2 regions of the Lysobacter sp. OAE881 genome follow, and region 1 is predicted to be linked to the other one. Evidence: predicted binding sites of a transcription regulator. Region 1 holds the regulator's gene; the other holds the start of a gene.
What was found. The regulator FliA, encoded in region 1, starts transcription of late flagellar genes. The targets are predictions, from matches to a motif close to TAAAGTTTNNCNNNCNNNGGCCGATAA.

Region 1 (8,506 bases):
GGCGATCAACATCATCGGCGGCGTGCTGATCGGCGTGCTCCAGCACGACATGGCGCTGAAGGACGCCGGCACCACCTACGTATTGCTCGCCATCGGCGACGGCCTGGTCGCCCAGCTGCCGGCGCTGCTGATCTCCACCGCGGTCGCGATGCTCGTCACGCGCGCCACGCGCGAGCAGGAAATGGGCCAGGCGGTCACCACGCAGGTGCTGCATCCGCGTGCGCTGGCGGTCTCGGCCGCGCTGCTCGGGCTGGTCGGCATCGTGCCCGGCATGCCGAACCTGCCCTTCCTGACGCTGGCGGCGCTGCTCGGCTTTGCCGCGTGGAAGATGCACAAGCGCGCGCTCGCGCCGAAGGAAGACACGCCCGAAGCCGAAGCGGCTGCCACCGCCGCCGCGCAGCCCGAGCTGAGCTGGGACGAACTGCGTCCGGTCGAGCCGCTGGGGCTCGAAGTCGGCTACCGCCTGATCGCGCTGGTCGACAAGCACCAGGGCGGCGAACTGCTGGCGCGCCTGAAGGGTGTGCGCCGCAAGCTCACGCAGGACCTGGGGTTCCTGATTCCCGCCGTTCACGTGCGCGACAACCTCGAGCTCGCGCCGGGCACGTACCGCGTGCTGGTGCACGGCGTGCCGATCGCCAGCGGCGAGATTCAACCTGATCGCCACCTCGCGCTCGACCCGGGCCATGTGTACGGAAAGATCGAAGGCATTCCCGGCAAGGATCCGGCGTTCGGACTGGACGCGGTGTGGATCCAGCCGAGCCAGCGCGCGCAGGCCGAATCGCTGGGCTACACCGTCGTCGATGCCGCCACCGTGGTCGCCACGCACCTCTCGCACCTGGTGCGCGAGCGCGCCGCCGAGCTGCTCGGCCACGAGGAGGTGCAGCAGCTGCTCGCCACGCTCGCCAAGGCCTCGCCGCGCCTGGTCGAAGACCTGACGCCGAAGCTGCTGCCGCTGTCGACGATCGTGCGCGTGCTGCAGTCGCTGCTGGCCGAACGCGTGCCGGTGCGCCAGCTGCGGCAGATCGTCGAGGCGCTGCTGGAGCATGGTCCGCACACGCAGGACCCGGCGCTGCTGACGGCCGCCGTCCGCACGGCGCTGGGCCGCTTCATCGTGCAGGAACTCAACGGACTGGGCGCCGAGCTGCCCGTCTATACCTTGGCGCCGGCTCTGGAACGGGTATTGCAGGACTCCGTCAGCGGCCAGGGCGCCGCGCTGGAACCCGGACTCGCCGAGCGTCTGCATCAGAACCTCAGCGAGTGCGTCACCCGCCAGGAAGGCCGCGGCGAACCCGCGGTGCTGCTGGTCCCAGGCGGGATTCGTTCGGCGATCGCCCGGCTCGTGCGGCACAGCGTCCCCGCGCTGACCGTGTTGGCCTACGGCGAGGTGCCGGAGGACAAGCGGTTGCGGTTGGTGGGGGCGGTCGGGTGAGTTTGAGCCGTGATTCGTGATTCGGGATTTGTGATTCGTCAGAAGCAAACGCCGATGACTCACAGGTTACGAAGCGCATCACCGCTGCAGTCACCCAATGCTTTTGCGAATCACGAATCACTAATCACGAATCACGGCCTCCCACCATGCGAATCAAACGTTTCACCGCTCCCGACATGCGCACCGCGCTGCGCATGGTGCGCGACGAACAGGGTCCCGACGCGGTGATCCTGTCGAACCGTCCGACCGAGGACGGTATCGAGATCGTCGCGGCCACCGACTACGACGAATCGCTGGCGCAGCAGGCCCTGCGCGCCGCGCTGCCGTCGATGCCGGCCGCGCCGTCGCCGGTGGCCTCGCCGGTCACGCCGGCGACGGTGGCCGCGGTGCCGACGATGCGCACGTCGCAGCCGGCGATGGATGCGTCGCGCGCGTCCATCTCCAGCGAGGCCGAAGCGCTGCGCGCGGCCGCGAACACCGAAGAGAAGACCCGCTTCGGTTCGCTCGCCGCACTGCTCACCAAGCCGTCGAAATCCAAGGCCGCGTGGACGGCGCCGTCGAACGACGCGCCGGCCACCGACGCAACGCAGCAGGCCGACACCCGCGCCACCGTGGAGCGCATCGAGATGACGCAATCCGAACCCGCGCACGCCACGCGCGTGGAAGTCGAACGCGAGGAACCGGCCGTGGTCGCGCTGTCGGCCAAGGCGAAGGCCAAGGTCGCCGAGTCGCCGATCCGCGGCCGCGCCGTGTTCGCCATCGGCGACGGCACGCCGGTGCCGACCGCGCCGCGCGCACCGAAGGACGAAACGCGGGTCGCGGCATCGCTGCCGCCGCCGGACACCTCGCGCTTCGACGCGATGATGGCCGCACTGATTCCGCAGGGCGAAAAGTTCGAGGCGACGGTGGCTGCGCTTGCGCAGGCCGCGGTCGCACAAGAAGCAACAAGGGACAGCGTCACCGATCCGACACGGGTCGCGCCCACGGCTGCGGTCGTGATCGGTGACGCTGCACCCTCTCTATCGGCGCAGGCGGCGGAGTTTGAAGTGCCGGCCGCGCTTTCCGCGACGCAGGTCGCAGCGGCCGACCCGGCGCACGAATATCGCAGCCTGGCGGATCTGTGGAGCGATGAGGCTTCGCTTCCCTCTTTGGACATGAAGGAAGAAGGCAGCCATCAGGCCGCGGACAACGCTGCCGCTGGGGGTTCTGCCTCTTACGTCGATCTGCTGACGACCCACTCCGTTGCCCCTCACCCCAACCCCTCTCCCGAGGGGAGAGGGGCTGAAGCAGCCCCGACGCACCTCCACGCCGTTGCCGACCAGCGCGATCCGTCCTTCATCGCCATGCGCGACGAACTGGCGACGATGCGCGCGCTGATCGAGCGCGAACTCGGGCAGCTCACCGTCGAGCGCCTGCGCGGTTCGCCGGCGCGTGCGGCGGCGTTCGACATGCTGGTCGGGTACGGCTGCGACGAAAATCTGGCGCAGACGATCGCCGGCCGCATCGACGCCCGACTCGATCCGGCGCAGGTGCGCGAACCGATGCTGGAAGAACTGGCGCGCGCGATTTCCGTCGCCCGCCACGAACCCATCGACGACGGCGGCGTGATCGCCCTGGTCGGCCCGACCGGCGCCGGTAAGACGACCACCGCGGCCAAGCTCGCCGCGCGCTTCGCCCAGCGCCACCGCGCACGCGACGTCGCCCTGGTGACCACCGACACCGAACGCCCCGGCGCGACGGAACAGCTGCACATCCTCGGCCGCCGCCTCGGCGTGACCGTGTGCGAAGCCGCCGGCCCGGAGGCGCTGAACGACGCGCTCGACCAGCTGGCCGACTACCCGCTGGTGCTGGTCGATACCGCCGGCCACGGCCTGCGCGACCGCGCCCTGCTCGGCCAGATCCTCTGGCTGCGCGCCGCCAAGCGCGTGCGCAGCCTGCTGGTCCTGCCCGCCAACACCAACGCCCACGACCTGGGCGAAGTGGTCCGCCGCTACCGCCCGGCCTCGCCGGAAGGCGTGGTGCTGACCAAGCTCGACGAGACCGGCCGCCTGGGTTCGCCCCTGTCGGTGCTGGTCCAGCAGGGCCTGAGCCTGGCCTACACCACCGACGGACAGGCCGTCCCGACGGACATCGCCGCCGCCGACGCAACTCGTCTGGTTTCGACCCTCGAGAAAGTGCGACGTGCTGCCGATAACCCCCTCGGGTCTCTCGAACTGACGCAACTCAAGCCCCGCCCCGTGACCCTCCCCACCGAGGACCGACATGCATTCGCCAGCTGATATCAACGCCATTCCCGCCGCCAACGGCACCGCACGCCCGCCCGTGCGCGTGATCGCCGTGGCCAGCGGCAAGGGCGGCGTCGGCAAGACCTCGGTATCGGTGAACCTCGCCATGGCGCTGGTCCACGCCGGCCAGCGCACGCTGCTGCTGGACACCGACCTGGGCCTTGCGAACGTCGACGTGATGCTCGGCCTGTCGCCGCAGTTCACGCTCGCCGACGTCTTCGCCGGCCGCTGCGAGCTGCAGGACACGCTGCTGGAAGGCCCGCGCGGCCTCTGGGTCGTGCCGGCCGCATCGGGCAAGCGCCACATGACCGAACTGCTCCCGCAGCAGCACATCGGCCTGGTGCACGCCTTCTGCCAGCTCGACCTGCCGCTGGACGCGATGGTGGTCGACAACGCCGCCGGCATCTCCGACAGCGTGCTCACCTTCTGCCAGGCCGCGCAGGACGTGATCGTGGTGGTCTGCGACGAACCGGCCTCGGTCACCGACGCCTACGCGCTGATCAAGGTGCTCAGCCGCGAGCGCGGCGTGACCCGCGTGCAGGTGCTCGCCAACCAGGTCAACAACGCCATCGAGGGCAAGCAGCTGTTCGAGAAGCTCGAACGCGTCAGCGCGCGCTTCCTCGACGTCACGCTGCATTACCTCGGCGCGGTGCCGCGCGACGAATGGCTGCGCCGCGCGATCCAGCGCCAGGAAGCCGTCGTCGAAGCCTTCCCGGGCTGCCCGTCGGCGCTGGCCTTCCGCGACATCGCGCGCCGCGCCAACAGCTGGCAGTCGCCGGTCGGCCCGCGCGGCGGCGTGGAGTTCTTCATGGAGCGCCTCGTCGCCCACGGCGCCAGCGCCGCCAGCACCAACGATCCGTTGAGGAGCGCCGTCGCATGAACGCCGCCGCCCAGCACTACAAGGCGACCCAGCGCGCGGCCGACACGGTCAACGCGACGGAAGTCGTCGAGAAGCATGGCGAACTGGTGCGCCGCATCGCGCACCACCTCGCCGCGCGACTGCCCGCCAGCGTCGAGATCGACGACCTGATCCAGGCCGGCATGCTCGGCCTGATCGACGCCGCCCGCAATTTCCAGGCCGACCAGGGCGCCGCGTTCGAGACGTACGCGTCCATCCGCATCCGCGGCGCGATGATCGACGAGATCCGCCGTGGCGACTGGGTGCCGCGCTCGGTGCATCGCCGTTATCGCGACGTCGTCGCGGCCACGCGCGAGGTCGAGCAGAGCACCGGCCGCGCCGCGACCGCGCAGGAAGTGGCCACCCGGCTCGCCGTTCCGCTCGACGAATACCACCGCATGCTCGAGGACGCCGCGCGCGGCCAGCTGATCAGCCTGGAAGCGCACGTCGACGAACACGACGGCGAACCGCACCTGGGCGGCCACGCCGGTGCGACGCCCGCGCGCGAGTTCGAACAGGTCGCCTTCAAGCAGGCGCTCGGCGCCGCCATCGGCAACCTGCCCGAGCGCGAGCAGCTGGTGCTGTCGCTGTACTACGAGCAGGAACTGAACCTTCGCGAGATCGGCGCGGTGCTCAACGTTTCCGAATCGCGCGTCTGCCAGATCCACGGCCAGGCGATGTTGCGCCTGCGTTCGCGACTGGGCGAATGGCGCGGCTCGCACAACGACGACGACGACGAGTTTTGATGGTTTTCGCCCCTCCCCCTGCGTGCAGGGGGAGGTTGGGAGGGGGTAAGCGGCGCGCCAGCGCCGGGCACAGGCACTGCACCGGATGGAGCGGCGCTGTGCACTTCACCCCTCCCCAACCCTCCCCTGCACGCAGGGGAGGGAGTTCGCCCCTCTGATTTCCACCTTCGTAACGAGCAAGCCCACATGGACAAGAACATCCGCATCCTCATCGTCGACGACTTCTCGACCATGCGCCGCATCGTCAAGAACCTGCTCAACGACCTGGGCTTCTTCAACACCGCCGAAGCCGACGACGGCATGACCGCGCTGGTGGAACTGAAGAAGGCGCCGTACGACCTGGTCGTGACCGACTGGAACATGCCGGGCATGCCGGGCATCGACCTGCTCAAGGCGATCCGCGCCGACGCGTCGCTGGCGAAGATCCCGGTGCTGATGGTCACCGCCGAAGCCAAGCGCGAGCAGATCATCGAAGCCGCGCAGGCCGGCGTGAACGGCTACGTCATCAAGCCCTTCACCGCCGCCACGCTGGAAGACAAGCTCAACAAGGTGTTCGAACGCCTGGGAGCGGCCGCGTGATCGACGCGCCCTCCTGCGAGAAGGCGCTCGGCGGTGAAGACAGGCAGGCCGTCATCGGCCGCCTGCATGCGGCGCTGTGGGCGCTGGAACACGACGACCTCGCCGGCTGGCGCAGCAACGTCGACGCGCTGATCCAGTGGCGCAGCCAGCCGCTGGTGCAGGGCCTGGCCAAGCTCGCGCGCGAGCTCGACACCGCGCTCGGCAATGGCAGCGCGAACCCGAACGCCTCGCTGCCCGAAGCCTGCGCGCGCCTCGAGCACGTCGTGCACGTGAGCGAGGACGCGAGCCACCGCACGCTCGACCTCATCCAGGAATGCGGCGTGCTGCTGGGCACGCTGCCGGATGCGTCGACCGAGGAACAGGCCGCGACCATCGCCGCGATCCGCTCGCGCATGTCGGAGATGACCGCCGCGCAGGGTTACCAGGACCTGACGGGCCAGATCATCCGCCGCGTCGTCGAACTCGTCCGCGCGGTGCACGCCGGCCTGGGCGAGATCACCGACAGCGAGGCGACGCCGATCCACCTCAACCACAACAACCGCGGCTACGGCCCGTCGGTGGCGGGCGTGGACCCGACGCCTGCGACGCAGGAAGACGCGAACGACCTGCTGTCGTCGCTGGGGCTTTGAGATGCACTCAGTGCCTTCGCTCCTGCTCGTCATTCCCGCGAAGGCGGGAATCCAGCGCCTTGCGTGCGCCGGGGCGAAGTCACTGGATTCCCGCTTCCGCGGGAATGACGTAACTGGAATGAGATCCACATGAGCGCCATCGCCAACGACATCGCCGCCGACTTCCTGATCGAAGCGCGCGAGATCCTCGACCAGCTCGGCGAGCAGATGGTCGCGCTGGAACACGCGCACACCGATCGCGACGCGCTCAACGCCGTCTTCCGCGGTTTCCACACCATCAAGGGCGGCGCGGGCTTCCTCGACTTCGGCCCGATGGTGGAGATCTGCCACGCCGTGGAGGATCGCCTCAACGTCGCGCGCGACGGCACCGTGCCGATGGATGCCGAGGCGTTCGACGGCGCGCAGCAGTCGCTGGACCTGCTGGTGGACATGCTCGCCGCCATCTCCAACGGCGAGGAACCCGAACATGCACCGCCCGCGCTGCTGAAGTCGCTGCGCGACGGCACCGGTGCCGGCGCGACGCACATGCCGACGTTGTCGCCGAAGCCGGCGAAAGCCGCGCCCGCGCACGGCGACCTCGACGCCGAATTCGACGCGATGCTCGACCAGCTGCATGGTGCTCCCGGCACGGCGCCGAAGCCGGCCGCCGCGCCGGCGCCTGCGCGACAGGCGAAGGCGCCCGCCGCGAACGCACCTGCGAAGGCCGAAGATCCCACCGTCCGCGTCGACGTGCGCCGCCTGGACGCGATGGTCGATCTCGTCGGCGAACTCGTGCTCGCGCGCAATCGCCTCAAGACCATCCGCCCGCGCCTGCGCGACGAAGACCTCGACCGCGCCGTGACCGCGCTCGACGTCGCCACTTCGCGCTTGCAGTCGGCGGTGATGATGGTGCGCATGCAGCCGGTCGGCCGCGTGTTCGCGCGCTTCCCGAAACTCGCGCGCGACGTCGCGCGGCAGGTGAAGAAGTCGGTCGAACTGGAAATCGTCGGCGCCGAGACCGAACTGGACCGCAACCTCGTCGAAGCGCTGGCCGATCCGCTGGTGCACCTGGTGCGCAACGCGATCGACCACGGCATCGAATCGCCCGAGGCACGCCGCGCTGCCGGCAAGCCCGAACAGGGCACCGTGCGCCTGTCGGCGCAGCAGGAAGGCGACCATGTTTCCATCGAGGTCAGCGACGACGGCGCCGGCATCGACCCGGAAAAGATCCGCCGCAGCGCGATCAAGAAGGGCCTGATCGATTCCGATGCGGCCGCGCGCCTGACCTCGGACGAATGCCTCAACCTCATTTTCATGGCGGGTTTTTCCACGCGAAGCGAAGTCAGCGACCTGTCCGGGCGCGGCGTCGGCATGGACGTGGTGCAGTCGAAGATCCGCGAACTGTCCGGCCAGGTGCAGATCCATTCGGAAGTCGGTCGCGGCTCGCGTTTCGCCATCCGCGTCCCGCTGACGCTGGCGATCCTGCCGACGCTGCTGATCGAACTGGAAGAAGACGTCTACGCGCTGCCGCTGGTGCGCGTGGTCGAAGTGCTCGCGCACGACCGCATCGAACCGCTGTGGGTGGACGGCCAGCGCATGCTCGACCTGCGCGACCAGCCCCTGCCGCTCATCGAGCTGCGCACCTGGCTCGGCCTTGCGCCGCAGCCCGGCGCGGCGACGACCTGCGTGGTGCTGCAGTCGGGCGATTCGCGCTTCTGCCTGACGGTCGATCGCGTGCGCGGTCGCGAGGAAGTGGTCATCAAGGCCCTGCCCCGCACGCTGCGCGGCCTGGCCGGTTATGCCGGCGCCAGCCTGGTCGGCGACGGCCGCATGGCGCTGATCCTGGATGTCGACGCGCTGCTCAGAACGGGACTGCGCGGCTCAAGTAGTGCGGGCAGGGACCGTTAAGACGAACAAGCTCCGAGCCAAGACTTATGCCGTCATCCCCGCGCAGGCGGGGA
Region 2 (8,506 bases), 2.8 Mb from region 1:
GTCGCCGAGAAACTGCGGTGTCGGCGTCCACGCGCCGAGCATGCGCTGGGCGATCAACGCGATGTCGAGCCCCGACAGTTCGGCGAGCGCCTGCTGCACCAGCCGCTGCGAGACGCCCACGCGCAGCGCGCCGGTGAGCAGCTTGTTGAACAGCAGGCGCTGGTCGGTCGGCAGAGTGCGCCAGCCTTCGACGACCGCGGCGTGGCGCAACTCAGGCGCCTGGTTCGCGACCGGCAGCAGGTGCAGTTCGATCCACTGCGACAGCGTGCGCTCTGGCGCCGCTTCGTCCGGATCGTCGAGCAGCAGCGCCAGCGTTTCGGCCAGATCGCCCACGTGGCCGTGGCTTTCCTCGACCAGCCACGACGGCAGGCCGCTCTCGGCGACGATCCACTCGTGCAGCTCGCGCGTGTTGGCGATGCGCGACAGCTTGCCGCCCGATAGCAGCCACAGCGCCCATGCCGCATCGGCCGGCGGCGCGTCGCGGAAGTAGGCGATCAACGCCGCGCGCTTGTCGCTGGTCGCGGTGCTTTGATCGAGCTCGCGGTAGAGGTCGGCGAAGCGCTTCATGCGTCGTCGCCGAAGCTGGTCCGCAACGTCTTCGCATCGACGCCCTGCTCGCACAGCGTGCGCACCAGCGCGTCGGTCGTGCCGTGCGTGGCGAACACGCGACGGGCGCCGGTCTGTTCGATCGTGCGCAGCAGGTCGGGCCAGTCGGCGTGATCGGAAATCACGAAGCCGCGGTCGTAGTTGCGACGACGGCGATTGCCGCGGATGCGCATCCATCCCGATGCGAAGCCCTGCTGCGCACGACGAAACCGCCGCAGCCACGGGCTTCCCGCCGCAGACGGCGGCGCAAGCACGAGGCGCCCCGCGTGGTCGGCACGCGCTCCCTGTTCGGAGACCAGCTCCGTCGCCGCCATCGCGATGCCAGCCGCGCCGTACACCTCCACGCCCGCGGCGATCGCGCCGTGCAGCAACGGCGGCGGCTCGTCGAACGCGGCCAGTTCGGCCAGCACGCGCTGCGCCTTTCCCAGCGCGTAGCAGAACAGCACTGCCGCTTCGCCGCGCGCCTCGCAGGTGCGGCGCCATTGCACGATCTCCGCGACGACGTCGCTTGTGTCCGGCCAGCGGTAGACCGGCAGCGCGAAGGTCGCCTCGGTGATGAATGCGTCGCACGGCACGACCTCGAACGGCGCGCAGGTCGGATCGGGCTGGCGCTTGTAGTCGCCCGAGGCGACCCAGACCTCGCCATCGACCTCCACGCGCACCTGCGCCGAGCCCAGCACGTGGCCCGCCGGATGCAGCGACACGCGCGCCCCGTTCATGTCGAACGGCTCGCCGTGCGCGTGCTCGACGATCCGCTGATCGCCGAGCCGCCAGCGCAGGATCGGCGCCGTGCCCGGCGTGCAGTGGTACTCGCCCATGCCCTCGCGCGCGTGGTCGCCATGGCCGTGCGTGATCACCGCGCGCGGCACCGGCAGCCAGGGGTCGATGTGGAAATCGCCGGCGGGGCAGTACAGCCCTTCGGGTCGCAGCTGGATGAGATCGCTTGCCTGCGGCATCGCTGCTCAATGGCCCCGCAAGCCGCCACGCTCGGCAAAATCCGGCCGCTGCGGCGGCAGGACGCAGAAGCGGTGGCCGGTCGGGGCCTCCATGACCCACCAGGTGCGCACCTGCGCGATGCGACGCGCGCCGAGCGCTTCCAGGCGGCGGACTTCGGCCTCGACGTCGTCGGTTTCGATGTCCAGATGAACGCGGCTGGGATGCTCGACGCGTTGCAGCAGGATGCGCGGCTGGTCGGTTTCGACGTCGAGCTGCCGGTAATGCGCGTCCTGCGGATCCGACAGCGTCGAGGCGCGATGGCCGAGCGCCGCCGCCCAGAACGCGGCGGCGCGCTCCAGGTCGCCGTTGCAGTCGATGATGATCTGTCCCAGGCGGCTGCGATGCATGCGCGGGACTGTATCGGCGAGGCGATCAGCGAGCGGTGAACCGTGCGCGCCGTCGCGTCTGTCCGCCCGCACCGCGTCGCGATCGCGTTACCGCTCACATCAATTTCACGACCGGATTCGCAGCCTTCACGCACAGCGTTCCCACATTCCTTAAGGAGACACCATGAAGGCGGCCGGCGGACTCATCCTCATCGTCGAGGATCACATGGCGATCGCAGAGATGGTCGGTGAATTCCTCGAAGCGCGCGGCTATGAAGTCGACTTCGCGCGCGACGGCGCCGACGCACTGCGACTCACCGCGGAAAACACCTACGACGCGATCATCCTCGACCGCACGCTGCCGCGCCTGGACGGGCTGGACGTGTGCCGTCGCATCCGCGCCGAGCAGCGCCGTTCGACGCCGGTGCTGATGCTCACCGCGCGCGACACGCTCGACGACAAGGTCACCGGCCTTGAAGCCGGCGCCGACGATTACCTGACCAAACCGTTCGCGATCCAGGAACTGGAGGCGCGCATCGCCGTGCTCATCCGCCGCGGCCGCAAGGCGATGGGGGGCGGCGTCCTGCGCGTGGCCGACCTGGTGCTGGATCCGGAAGCGATGACCGTCCACCGCGACGGCATGGAACTGCACCTGTCGCCGACGGGCTTCCAGCTGCTGAGCATCCTCATGCGCGAATCGCCGCGCGTGGTGTCGCGCCAGGAAATCGAGCGCGAGATCTGGAAGGGCGAATCGCCTGATTCGGACACGCTGCGCAGCCACCTGTACAACCTGCGCAAGACGATCGACCGCCCCTTCGACAACCCGCTGCTGCACACGATGCAGACCGCCGGCTACAAGGTCGCCGACCTGTCGGGTTCGAAGTCCGCGCGTGACAGCGCACCGGCGATGGCGGCGACGCCGCGTTATGCCGAAGCGGCGGTCAGCGCGCACTGAGTGCGTGCTTCAGCCCCTCTCCCACCGGGAGAGGGGTTGGGGGTGAGAGAAGCGGCGCCGCGGTGCCCATGCGCTGCGGGCCTGGGTCCCGGCTTTCGCCGGGATGACGGTTCAGCCCCTCTCCCTGCGGGAGAGGGGTTGGGGTGAGGGGTAACGAAGCGATACGGGCGAACGACCGGGTCCGTACAGCGCTGCGCATTGCTTCCCATCGCGACGGATCCTCGATGCTTGATCGAGAACCTCAACCCTGCTCGCGCGAATCCACATGGATTCCAGCTTTCGCTGGAATGACGGTTTAGCCCCTCTCCCACCGGGAGAGGGGTTGGGGTGAGGGTCGGTAGAGCATCAACGCTCGCACTCGCGATGCTGTTCACGAAGAGGCCTCAGAGCAACAGAAGCCCAAGCGCGCCCCTCACTCCTCCAGCGTGAACCCCACCTTGATCGTCACCTGCCAGTGGGCGACCTTTCCGTCCTCGACGTGGCCGCGGACGTCCTGCACGCAGAACCACTTGATGTTGCGCACCGTCTCCGACGCGCGCTCGATCGCGCGACGGATCGCATCGTCGGTGCTGGTCTTCGACGAGCCGGTCAGCTCGAGGTGCTTGTAGACGTGTTCGCTCATGGTCGCTCTCCGGGTGGGGGTTCGGACGGACTACGCGGATGCCTGCAGCGCGCCTGGCGCGCGCCGCCCGATCATAGTCCCTGCCCGCCCCCGCGCCCGTGATGCGCGCCGGTCGCCGACGAACGCGCTAGAGGCAATCCGCGCCGCCTTTCAGGCAGGCGGCATTGCGATCGCCCAGCGCCTTGGCGTCGGCTTCGCGACGCGCGCGGCGTTCGGCGGCGGTCATGCAGACAGTCTCCGTTCGGTTGCTGCCGACCTTCCGCGTGCGCTCGCACACCAGCTTCTCTTCCGGCGCGCGGTTGACGATGGCGGAGATGGATTCGAGCGAGTTGAACACGAGGATGCGATCGGCCTCGGGCAGCTCCGTGATCGCGCTGCGGTCGCGCAGCAAGGTGAAGACCTTGTCCTGCTCGCGCAGCAGCGTGGCGCGCTCGGTGGCGGGCATGTCCTTGTACCGGCCGCTGCGCTGTTCCACCTCGACGCGGAGCTGCCGCTGCTGGTCGAGGATCGCCGTGGCATCCATGTTCGGATGGATTTCGTTGGCTGCGGCCGGCACGGCGGCGGAGATCGCCAGCGCCAGCGTGAAGACGGCCTGCCTTGCGAAGTACCTGAGCATTCCCTGTTCCCCGGTCGAAAGTCTGCCGACCGTACCGGCAAGGCGAGGCACCGTCCAGTGCAAACCGGGGCGTCAGCCGTGCCCGTGTTCCGCTTCGTCCGGCGCACCTGCGACCCGGTTGGGCCCCACTTCCGGCAGCGCGCCCGGCGCTGGTGCGCCGCTGCCGGGCAGGCTGTCGGCCGGCGTCATGACGTCGGCTTCCGGGTTCTGCACGACGATGCTGATGCGACGGTTCAACGGCGAGCGTGGATCGCGCTTGTCGAACGGCACCGACGCCGCCAGTCCGACCACGCGCGAGATGCGGTCTTCTTCCAGCCCGCCTTCGACGAGCGCGCGACGCGCGGCGTTGGCGCGTTCGGCGGACAGTTCCCAGTTCCCGTAGCCGCCCGCCGAGTGGTACGGCACCTCGTCGGTGTGGCCGCTAAGCGCGATGCGGTGGTGGGCATCGTTGAGCAGGCCGCCCATCTCGCCGAGCAGCGCGTGCGCGTAGTCCTTCAGGCGCGCACTCGCGTTGTCGAACATCGGCCGGTTCTGCTTGTCGACGATCTGGATGCGCAGGCCTTCCGGCGTGAGGTCGATCAACAGCTGGTCCTTGAACGGCGCCAATGCCTGGCTGCGTTCGACCGCCTCTTCCAGCGTCCGCTTGAGCGCGTCGAGTCGGCGCTTTTCTTCCTCGCGCGCGATGTCCCGGGCCTGCTGCGGCGAGAGCTTCATCGGCTCGCGTGCGCCGAACTCCGCGCCATGCCCGCCCGCGACGGCGACCGCGCTGGTGGTGGGGATCAGGCGGTCCGCGGCGCCGCCGGGACCGTTCGCGCCCGGCGCGGGCTTGAGCGACTTGCCGACCACGGCGCTGGGGTTCTTGAAGTATTCGGAAATCGCGGCGCGCTGCTGCTTGTCGGTGATGCCGACGATCCACATCACCAGGAAGAACGCCATCATCGCGGTCACGAAGTCCGCGTAGGCGACCTTCCACGCGCCGCCGTGATGCCCGCCGGCCACGCGCTTGATCGGCCGGAGGATGATGACCGGCCGTTCGCGATTGGCGGCCATGTCAGCGCTTGCCGCGCAGGTGCGCGTCCAGGTCGGCGAAGGCCGGGCGCATGTCGGAGAACAGCAGCTTGCGCGCGAATTCCACGGCCACGCTCGGCGCGTAACCGCGCACGCTCGACACCAACGCCATCTTGATGACCTCGAACGCCTTGGCCTCTTCCTGCGCGTGGTGGTGCATCGCCGCCGCGAGCGGGCCCACGAAGCCGTAACCCAGCAGGATGCCGAGGAAGGTGCCGACGAGCGCGGCTGCGACGTGGTGACCGATCTCGGACGCTTCGCCGCCGATGGACGCCATCGTGATCACGATGCCCAGCACCGCCGCGACGATGCCGAAGCCCGGCAGCGAGTCGGCCAGCACCTGCAGCGCGTGCGCGGGCTCGCCCGCTTCCTTCGAATGCGTTTCCAGCTCGATGTCGAGCACCTGTTCGAGCTCGTGCGCCTCGAAATTGCCGCTGACCATCAGGCGCAGGCAGTCGGTGGTGAATTCCATCAGCGGCTTGTCGGCGAGCAGCTTCGGGTACTTCTGGAACAGCTCGCTCGTCTGCGGTTCGTCCACGTCGCGCTCGATCGCCATCATGCCTTCGCGACGCGCCTTCATCAGCACGTCGTAGAGCATGGCGAGGATGTCGACGTAGTCCGACTTCTTGTAATGCGAGCCCTTGAGCAGGCGCGGAATGCCGCCCACGCACGCCTTGACGACCTTCAGCGGATTGGCGACGAGGAACGCGCCCGCCGCGGCGCCGCCGATGATGAGCAACTCATAGGGCTGCCACAACGCGCCCAGCTGGCCGTGCGACAGCACGAAACCGCCCAGCACGCTGCCGATTACGACGATGAAACCGATGATGATGAACATGAGCCGCCCCAGGACACGATTGGGTTAACGGCGCTGTCCGGGGAACATTGAGGTCCGTATCGATCGCCCTTGCGCATGCGCGAGGGCGGTCACAGTCGTTCATCGAAGCGGCGTCACCACGCCAGCCGGAACCAGCGCTCCAGCGTCTGCCCCGGCGCCAGTACGCGCGGTTCGAGGTTGAAGGCATCCGGCGGGCCGCTCTGCGGCTCCACGCACGTCGTTCGCTCGGGCATGTCGAACACGACCCAGTGCGCGCAATCGGAGGTCAGCGTGACGCGCTGTGCGCCACGATGCAGCATGACCGGCGCGTCGTTCATGAAGCAGTCGTCCCACGGGCCGGGCGGCGGCGGCGCAAGCGGACGCGTCGCCATGCCGTCGTCGTCGCGCGGATACCACGCGGTCGGGGCGAACTCGATGCGGTCGGGCTTGAGGAACCACGGATGCCAGCCCAGTTCCGCCGGCATCGCGCGTTCGCCGGCGGTGGCCGACAGGGTCATGCGCAGGCCGCGTGCTTCGAGCTCGATGCGTTGCCGTGCGATGCCGCCGAACGGCCAGCGCTCATCCGCCGGCAGCGCCAGCGACAACCCGACGTGGTGCGGCGATTGCGAATCGACCTGCCACGGCAGCGCGAAGCCGGCGCCGTGGATCGCGTGCACGCCGAGGTTCGCCGGCAACCGGTGCGACGTGCCTTCGAACGCGAATTCGCCGCGACGCACGCGCCCCGCCCACGGCACCATGGGATACGAACCCCAGCCGATCGTCGCGTCGTTGTCGTGGCTGAAACCCGCGAGTTGACCGATGCCGTCGACGCGGATCTGCGCGATGCGCCCGCCGGCCTGCGGCGCGACGTCGACCGACATCGCGCCATGCGTGAGCGTCACCAGCGGGCCCGGTTCGAGCCGCGCCGTCGCGGCGTCACGCGCCATACGGGTCGATGGTGACGATGCGGCCGTTCGCGTCGTGCTGCAGCGACGCGACCTTGATCGAACGCAGGTGCGTCACGCCGCCCGACAGGATGCTGTCGTGATAGAACAGGAACCACTGTCCATCGAACTCGACGATGGAGTGATGCGTGGTCCAGCCCACGACCGGCGTCAGGATCGGCCCCTGGTAGGTAAACGGTCCGTACGGGCTGTCGCCGACCGCATAGCACAGCAGGTGCGTGTTGCCGGTCGAATACGAGAAGTAGTACTTCCCGCCGAACCGGTGCAGCCAAGACGCCTCGAAGAAACGGCGCTCGTGGTCGCCAGCCTTCAGCGGTTCGCCGTTTTCGTCGAGGATCACGACCTCGCGCGGCGCTTCGGCGAACTCCAGCATGTCGCCGCGCAGGCGCGCGACCTTCGGGCCGAGCGCGGCCTCGTCGTCGCCCGGCTCGGCGTGCGCCTCGTCGCGCACGTTGTCGCGGTACTTCTGCAGCTGGCCGCCCCAGAGGCCGCCGAAGTACATGTAGCTTTCGCCGTCCTCGTCGGTGAACACCGCCGGATCGATCGAATAACTGCCGGCGATGGCCTCGGGCTGCGGAACGAACGGACCTTCCGGGCGATCGCCGACGGCGACGCCGATCTGGAACACGCCATCGGCGCGCTTGGCCGGGAAATACAGGTAGTACTTCCCGTCCTTCGTCGCCGCGTCCGGCGCCCACATCTGGCGCTGCGCCCACTTCACGTCGCGCACGTGCAGCGCGACGCCGCAGTCCACGGCCTCGCCGTCGGGCGAGTCCATGCGCAGGACGTGATAGTCCTCCATGCCGAAGTGCGAGCCTTCATCGTCGAACGGAATGCCGGCGTCGATGTCGTGCGAGGGGTAGACGTACAGCTTGCCTTCGAACACGTGCGCGGACGGATCGGCGGTGTAGATGTGCGTGACCAGCGGCTGCGAGATCGCCTTGGCGGCGATGGCGCCGAGGTCCTGGTTCTGGGAGAGGTCGGACATGGGGAATCTCCGGATCAGGCCGAGGCGGTTTGCAGGCGGCGGGCGGTGAGTTCCTGTTCGATGCGCGATTCCATCGGCTTGTTGATCTCGTACAGGAACAGCAGCACCACGCACAGCAGGAACGGAATCGATGCGTACAGGCTCACCGCCAGGCGGATGCCGTCGACGGTCTGCGGCGACTGCATCGCGGCATCGGCGTTGTAACCGTAGTACGCGAGGATGCCGGCGACGGATGCGCCGCCGACGCTCAGACCGATCTTCAGCCCGCACAGCATCGCCGAGAAGATGATCGCGGTGGCGCGGCGGTGGTTCTTCCATTCGGAGTAATCCGCGACGTCGGCGATCATCGCCCACAGCAGCGGAATGGTGATGCCGTAGAAGAAGCCGTGCAGGATCTGCGCGCCGAACACCACCCACGTGGCCTGCGGCGGGAAGAGCAGGAACACCAGCATGAACAGCGTGGACACCAGCAGCGCGCCGCCGAACACGTCGCGCTTGCCCAAACGGTCGGCGAGCTTCTTCGAGAAGCCGATGCCGAGGATCATGA

Region 2: motA (flagellar motor stator protein MotA) is a predicted target of FliA. The motif match lies at 6,052-6,078, and genes of this name have one in related genera.

Annotation. Positions count from the first base shown of each region.
Region 1 is NZ_JBEPOG010000001.1:3,662,128-3,670,633, forward strand. Features, by position in the region: gene flhA (flagellar biosynthesis protein FlhA) at 1-1,429, shown strand, start outside; gene ABIE51_RS16855 (AAA family ATPase) at 1,576-3,708, shown strand; gene ABIE51_RS16860 (MinD/ParA family protein) at 3,692-4,594, shown strand; gene ABIE51_RS16865 (RNA polymerase sigma factor FliA) at 4,591-5,358, shown strand; gene cheY (chemotaxis response regulator CheY) at 5,545-5,937, shown strand; gene ABIE51_RS16875 (protein phosphatase CheZ) at 5,934-6,566, shown strand; gene ABIE51_RS16880 (chemotaxis protein CheA) at 6,696-8,453, shown strand.
Region 2 is NZ_JBEPOG010000001.1:823,145-831,650, reverse strand. Features, by position in the region: gene ABIE51_RS03755 (ATP-dependent DNA ligase) at 1-567, opposite strand, end outside; gene ABIE51_RS03750 (ligase-associated DNA damage response exonuclease) at 564-1,562, opposite strand; gene ABIE51_RS03745 (VOC family protein) at 1,569-1,949, opposite strand; gene ABIE51_RS03740 (response regulator transcription factor) at 2,113-2,883, shown strand; gene ABIE51_RS03735 (dodecin) at 3,296-3,505, opposite strand; gene ABIE51_RS03730 (hypothetical protein) at 3,633-4,121, opposite strand; gene motB (flagellar motor protein MotB) at 4,194-5,171, opposite strand; gene motA (flagellar motor stator protein MotA) at 5,173-6,027, opposite strand; gene ABIE51_RS03715 (aldose epimerase family protein) at 6,141-6,953, opposite strand; gene ABIE51_RS03710 (glycoside hydrolase family 43 protein) at 6,943-7,959, opposite strand; gene ABIE51_RS03705 (MFS transporter) at 7,974-8,506, opposite strand, start outside.